Linked DNA regions of Methylosarcina fibrata AML-C10. The protein of the gene in region 2 interacts with the protein of the main gene of each other region in a pairwise test. Links are inferred from orthologs where the notes say so. Each region holds a gene or a part of one and is shown on either strand. Other genes may lie near its edges.

Region 1 (3,074 bases), 4.0 Mb from region 2 along the record:
GCCGAATGGGTCGGCAATTACGTTGCCGAAGTCAAGGGAGGAGAAAAACAATTGATCTTGAAAGGCGTGGAAAGCCTGGCCGCCCGCCTCGATCAAACTCTGAACCGGCGCCAGCCGCAAGACCGTCAACATCGATAAATCGACTTTTTTCGGCTTCAGGTCAAACCAGCCGGCGGATTCCCCTAATTAACCGATCCATCGCTTCATCGACCAGGGCCGGATTCAGCATTCCGTAAGACAGCCTCAGGTAGCAGCCGTCCTTAAGGCCGAAGGCGGATCCTGGAATCGTGGCGATTTTAAAATCGCGGATTAACGACTCCACGACCGCCAGATCGTTTTTTTCGGTGTGAAGTTGCAAAAGAAAATAAAAGGCGCCCTGGGTGACGGTAAAATCGCAAAGGTCGGCATGCGGTTCCAGACGTCCGATGACATGGCTGCGCACCTCGGCCAATGGCCGAAGCTGCCGTTTGCAGTACGCAGAGCCCGCGGACAAGGCGCCCGCCGCCGCATGCTGCGCAATCCCGGGCGCACAGATCAGATTGGTGTCCTGTATCTTGAGAAAAGCCGAATGCAGGTGTTCGGGATAGACCGCGTAACCGATACGCCACCCGGCAAAGCCATAGGCTTTGGACAGGGAATACAACGAAATGGTAGAAGCCTCGGCTCCCGGAATCGATCCCGGAGAAAAATGCGCCGCACCGTCATAAGTAAAATATTCGTAGGCTTCGTCGCTGACATGGTAAATGCCGTGTTCGCGGCAAAGCGCATTGACCGCTCTCAAAGCGGCTTCGGGATAGACCGCGCCGCTGGGATTGTTCGGGGAAACGGTGACCACGGCCCGGGTTTTTTCGTTTATCGCGGTTGCCAAGGCGTCGAGATCCAGTTGATAGTCGCCGCCGGTCGGCACAAAAACCGGCTCGCAGTTCGCCATCCGTATGGCCATCTCGTGATTGAAATAGTAAGGCAGCGGCAAGATGATTTCATCGCCGGGATCGGCAATGGCCAGAATGCTGCTGAGAAACGCCATGTTGGAGCCCGCGGTCACCATCACCCGGTAGCCTCCGGCGGTATCGATGCCGTTGTCCGTCTGCAACTTGTTCCCGATCATTTCGAGCAGAAACGGTGAGCCGCTCGCAGGTCCGTACAGAAAATGCTCCGGTTTTTCGCCAAATTCCCGAACGGCCTGAAGCGCGGCCGGCGGCGGAGGATACGACACCATGCCTTGCCCCAGCGAAAGCGCGCCGGGCGTATTGCGCGTCCATTCGCCGACGACCGGTATGATCGGCGCCTGCACGGCGGTCATGCGGCGGCTACTGCGCATGACCGTTTCCCGCCCTGCTCTCCAGCTCGGTTAGTTCGGCCGGCGTATTGACGTTCACGAACAGCTCGGGCGTCTTGCTGAAATCCACCGGAACCGTATGCAATTGCTCCAGCCAGCCGCCGATCTTCCGTTGGCCGTTGTCCAGATAGCGCTGCAAACTGCCGGCCAGAGAGGTCCTGAGCGCCAGAAAAACCGGATGCCATCGTTCTCCATCGCAAGCCACGGCGGCCTCGGCACGATTCTCCACCAGCGCCGCCATCAATCGGCGCAGATGGCCGGGCAGAATCAACGGCGAGTCGCAGGGCACGACCAGCAGCACGTCGGAATCGGCCTGCCTCATCGCGGCTAAAATGCCGGCCAGAGGTCCGTCAAAGCTGTCGGTCGCATCGGTAACGACGGGCAGGCCGAATTGACGGTAATGATCAAGATTGCGATTGGCGTTGATGAGCGTCTGCCGGGCGACCCCGGACAAAGCCTCCACGGCATACGAAACCATCGGACGGCCCCGGTAAAGGATCAGCCCCTTGTCCCGATGATCCATGCGCCGGGCGCGGCCGCCCGCCAGAATGACTCCCGTCGCTTCAGTTTGATCCGTCGTCATGGTACTCTTGGTAGTTCGTAATCGGTAAACATCGACATGGTCAACATCATCGCAATCTGCTCGTTTCTAATGATCGTTTCCGGGTGCGCCACCCAACCCGGTGAATTTATCCCATATTATCAGGTGGCCACTCAAAAACCCTACGACGATGTCTTGGCCGAACTGGAAATAGCCATCAGCGAAAACAATTTCCGCGTCACCGGACACAGCCGGGTCGGCAAAGTCATCCGCGAACGAGGCGCCAAAGACTTCCCGGACTACGACACGATTCAGTTCTGTAATCTGACCCATGCCCGAACGATCCTGACCCTATCACCCGAAGCCATCCGGCACATGCCGTGCAATGTAGTCATGTACCGAAAAGGGGATAAAACCGTCGTACGGACGCATTTGCTGCCGACCGACACGGACAACGAGGAACTGAACCGTTTTTCGGAACAGATGAATCAAACACTCAAACAGATGATCGATTTTGCCGCCGAAAATTGACCTGGAAAAACTCGCCCCCGACCTATTCCTTCAAATATAAGGCTCGGGCTTGCCCATGCAATCCCCTTGCGCATAGTCGATCTTGAGCTCCTTCAGCACTTCCAGAATCTGGCTGTTTTCGACGAATTTGGCCACCGTTTTTTTGCCGAATGCATGGGCGACCCCGGACAAGGCTTTGACGAATAGTTTATCATCTTCCGTCTTGTTGATTTTCCGGATGAACGAACCGTCGATTTTCACGTAATCGACCGGAAAGTGTTTCAAATAATAAAACGAAGAAAAACCGACCCCGAAATCGTCGAGCGCGAGAACACAGCCCAAGGCCTTGATCTGCATGATCAACGCCTCGGCGGCGGCAAAATTGGACACCACATCGGTTTCGGAAATCTCGAAGATGATTTTTTCCGGCGCGACTTCGGGCACATCCAGTAAGCGCGTAATGTCGTCGAACAGAGAGGCCTCGTTCAGCAATCGCCCGGACAGATTGACCGTCAATTTATAATCCTTGCCGCTCCTTTTTAACTCGACCAGCTTCTGAACCGCTTTTTTCAGCACCAGACGATCGATTTTGCCGATCAGTCCGAGTTCTTCGGCGTACAGGATAAATTCCTCGGGCATCACCGTTCGGCCGTCGTCCAGTTGCAGACGAATCAGGCATTCGTA
Region 2 (3,315 bases):
GCCAAGTCCGGCAAAACCCGTCTTGCCTCGGCCGGGAAGTCATCGAAAACGGTGAAGGCTAAAAAAATCGCCGGCAAGTCCGGAAGTAAAAAACTGGCCAGCACCGGGACGGGAAAGAGCAAGCATTATCACCGCCCCGGCTAAGCCGAAGATATCCCCGACGAACGCTGCCGCCGGATGCGCTGCGCACCTCGATAGGCCCGGGATAAACTTGTCCTGGCTGCGGAACTCCTTGACTTAACGGCAATACCCTCTTCACGCCCGGCCTGCCGTCCCGCTAAAGCGCCTCGCAGCAACTCGACAAACTGAATCTCAGCAGCAATATCGTCGTCAGAATCGGATAAACCAGATAATGGTCCTGCAGTTCCAGACTGGCCAAAACGCAAATCATCAGAATCCAGGGCTGCAATCCGGCCTGCCCGGATAACAGGCGCATCCGATGCAACGTGTCCTGATCGAGCTTGTCGCGTTGATTGATGAAAACCAGCGAAACGAAAACGGTCATGCCGGCAAAAAAAATCGGGAAGAAAAAGAACATCGGAGAGTCCCGCCCGAAAATGGGCTGCCAATAAGCGTACCAGGTGATAAGACTGCTGATGAAAAAGAATTCGTACCAGAGCCGCTGCGCTCCTCTTTTTAGCATCATGCCGACAATCGCGAGCACGGCTCCCGACAAACCGATATAAATAAAAACGGGCGAAGCCAGAATGTCCCGCAAAGGACTCTCCGTTTGCACAATAAAACTTAAAGCGAGACTGGCAGCGATGAATAGCAACATGAAGAGTCCGGGAAATAATGTAAATAAATACCGGGGATTCGGCCCAGCGTGATCGACATCATAATCATAAGCTTAGCGCAACATGATTATGCACAGAATTAATTGAAGCGGCCAAGCCTTGTTTATTCGCCATGCGCTGTGGAATTCATCAGCCAATTAGAATTATCTCATTGATTATAATATAAGATTTTTTATACCGATCGACCGAAGAAGAAGCCAATGGCCGATTCTGAACAAGTTGTCTAGACCTTATCCACAAAGTTATACACAGGCTGCCGGGATAAAAACGGCTTTATTTCTCTAAAAGCCATCGGCGAATTTTTCTGTCGCCGGATCAAAAACCGCCGGCCTTACAGAAACAGACCGAACGGCTCGACCAGAACCGTTTCGCCGGGCTGCACTCCCCGGCAATCGGCCGGCAGCACGATGTAACACTGGCTTCGGCTCATCGGTTCCAACCGGTGAGAGCCCTGGCCGCCCGCCGCCGACACAAAATAATCGCCGTCCGCATTCTGGGCAAGAATGCCGCGCTGGAACTCCTGCCTGCCAGGCGCTTTTTTCAGCCTGGAAGTGCAAACCGCCTTGATCCGCAAACGCTGGCCCGGATGCGTACCCGAAAGCCGTCTCAACGCCGGCTCGACCAGTTGATGGAAGGTGACGAATACGGAAACCGGGTTGCCCGGCAAGCCGAAATAACAGCATCGGTCGATCATGCCGAACGCCAGGGGTTTTCCGGGCTTGATCGCGACTTTCCACAAATGGACCCGGCCGAGTTCGGCCAGCAACTCCTTCATGTAATCGGCTTCTCCCACCGAAACGCCGCCCGTCGTAATGAGGACGTCGAAATTTCTTGCCGCTTCAAGCAGGCAGGCGGCAAGTCGCTCTCTGTTGTCGGGGATGCGGCCCAGATCGGCGATGCTGTATGCAGGATCCTTCAATAATCCGCCCAGTCCGTAACGGTTGCTGTCGTAAATCTTGCCGGGTTCCAGAGGACGACCGAGCGCGGTCAACTCGTCCCCGGTCGAAAAATAAGCGATGCGCAGGCGCCGCTTCACGTCAACCTCGACAATACCGGCGGCCGCCAGTAAAGCGATGTCCATGGGCGTCAGTTTTTTGCCTTCGGTCACCAGCAGGCCGCCCTGCTCAACGTCCTCGCCCGCCTCCCGGATGTTTTGACGGGCTGCGGTATCGGCCGGAAAAAGAATGTTTTGGTCTTCGGCGGCCACCGCTTCCTGCATGACGACGGAATCGGCCGCCGGCGGCACCACGGCTCCGGTAAAGATCCGGATGCATTCGCCTGCCTGCAATTGACCGTCGAACGGCCGGCCCGCCCACGAGCTGCCGGCCAGGCGCAAGCTGAAAGGCTGCCCCGGCATGATGTCGCGGCTGCTGAAGGCATAGCCGTCCATCGCCGAGTTCCTGTCGCAGGGAATGTCGATCGGCGAATAAACGGTTTGCGAAAGGATGCGCCCGAGCGCCTCGTTCAAAGAGGTTTTTTCCCGTCCCGCCACGGACTCGACCGCGGCGACTATGTTCTCTCTCGCTTCCTCGACGGACAGAAGCGGGTTCGGTTCCAGGCTGCAACGATCCTTCATTGACGGCTCGCGCTCCAGTTCAAAACGAATTCGGCGATCAGCCTCGGCTGATTGATGTCCAGCCGGACCAGACGGCCCGGCAAGGCTAAAGGACTGTCGCTGGCAACCGCGAAGATATGGGGATCTTCGGGATAAAGCATCGGCCGATTCAGAGCTTCTCTGTGCAGCTCGATTTTGGGAATCGGTTCCGACTTGAATCCTTCCACCAGAATAAGGTCCAGGCCGGTCTGGTCGAACGCCTTGAGCTGGTCGTCCAGCCGGGGTTCGTCTTGAGCGGCAAATTCGGTTATGATGGCGCGCCTCTTCCGCGATATCAGCATCACCGGAGACGCTCCGGCTGCACGCAAGCGGAAGCTGTCTTTTCCCGGATGGTCGATGTCAAAGCTGTGATGGCTGTGTTTGATTAAACCGACCTTCAATCCCCGTTGTCTCAACATGGGAATGAGTTGCTCCAGCAACGTGGTCTTCCCGGTACCGCTGGCGGCGGCAAAACCCAAAACAGGGACGAGAACATTTTTCATATCGAGTAAAACATGGGTTGGTTAGCGGAGGACGCCCTATTCTAAGGTATTATTTATCCTAGTACCATGTGAAGAGCGTTCTGGACATGTATAATACCGGAGTAAGCATTGATCCGTATCGTTTTGATTCTTTTTCTGCTCGTCGTCGCATTTTATGGTTTGCGGACCTTTTTGAAAACGTCGCCGGCGGTTCTGGCTCGCCACTTCAAATCCCTGCTGCTGATCATGGCATTGCTCGCCTTTCTGTATTCCGCTTTCGCCGGATGGCTGGGCTGGCTCGCTGCTCTCGCAGGGGTCGTCATGGCCACCCTGTTCAGGCTGCTCCCGGTTCTTCTCCAATACGCCCCCCAATTGCACCGGTTGTGGCTGGAGTGGACGGCCGCCAATCAGCGCAAACGGGGCTATCAGCGCCCTCCCGGCG

Evidence for each region.
Region 1: the proteins of moeA (region 2) and mobA interact in binary tests that used the Escherichia coli proteins (3 or more experiments, as listed by UniProt). The link is inferred for Methylosarcina fibrata AML-C10 from one-to-one orthologs.

Annotation. Positions count from the first base shown.
Region 1 is NZ_KB889965.1:165,299-168,372, reverse strand. Bases 117-2,868 are described here. They hold mobA (molybdenum cofactor guanylyltransferase MobA), read right to left. Parts: upstream 1,923-2,868; coding sequence 1,311-1,922; downstream 117-1,310. Other genes in these bases: A3OW_RS0100765 (bifunctional diguanylate cyclase/phosphodiesterase), read right to left, coding at 2,442-2,868; A3OW_RS0100770 (DUF302 domain-containing protein), read left to right, coding at 1,959-2,411; A3OW_RS0100780 (pyridoxal phosphate-dependent aminotransferase), read right to left, coding at 161-1,321; A3OW_RS0100785 (DUF2380 domain-containing protein), read left to right, coding at 117-138. In the rest of the region: more of A3OW_RS0100785, read left to right, coding at 1-116; more of A3OW_RS0100765, read right to left, coding at 2,869-3,074. UniProt on the Escherichia coli protein: Transfers a GMP moiety from GTP to Mo-molybdopterin (Mo-MPT) cofactor (Moco or molybdenum cofactor) to form Mo-molybdopterin guanine dinucleotide (Mo-MGD) cofactor.
Region 2 is NZ_KB889965.1:4,119,782-4,123,096, reverse strand. What follows is about bases 252-3,244. They hold moeA (molybdopterin molybdotransferase MoeA), read right to left. Parts: upstream 2,374-3,244; coding sequence 1,129-2,373; downstream 252-1,128. Other genes in these bases: A3OW_RS0119390 (DnaJ domain-containing protein), read left to right, coding at 3,003-3,244; mobB (molybdopterin-guanine dinucleotide biosynthesis protein B), read right to left, coding at 2,370-2,894; A3OW_RS0119405 (hypothetical protein), read right to left, coding at 278-778. Outside these bases: A3OW_RS25460 (D-alanyl-D-alanine carboxypeptidase family protein), read left to right, coding at 1-144; more of A3OW_RS0119390, read left to right, coding at 3,245-3,315. UniProt on the Escherichia coli protein: Catalyzes the insertion of molybdate into adenylated molybdopterin with the concomitant release of AMP.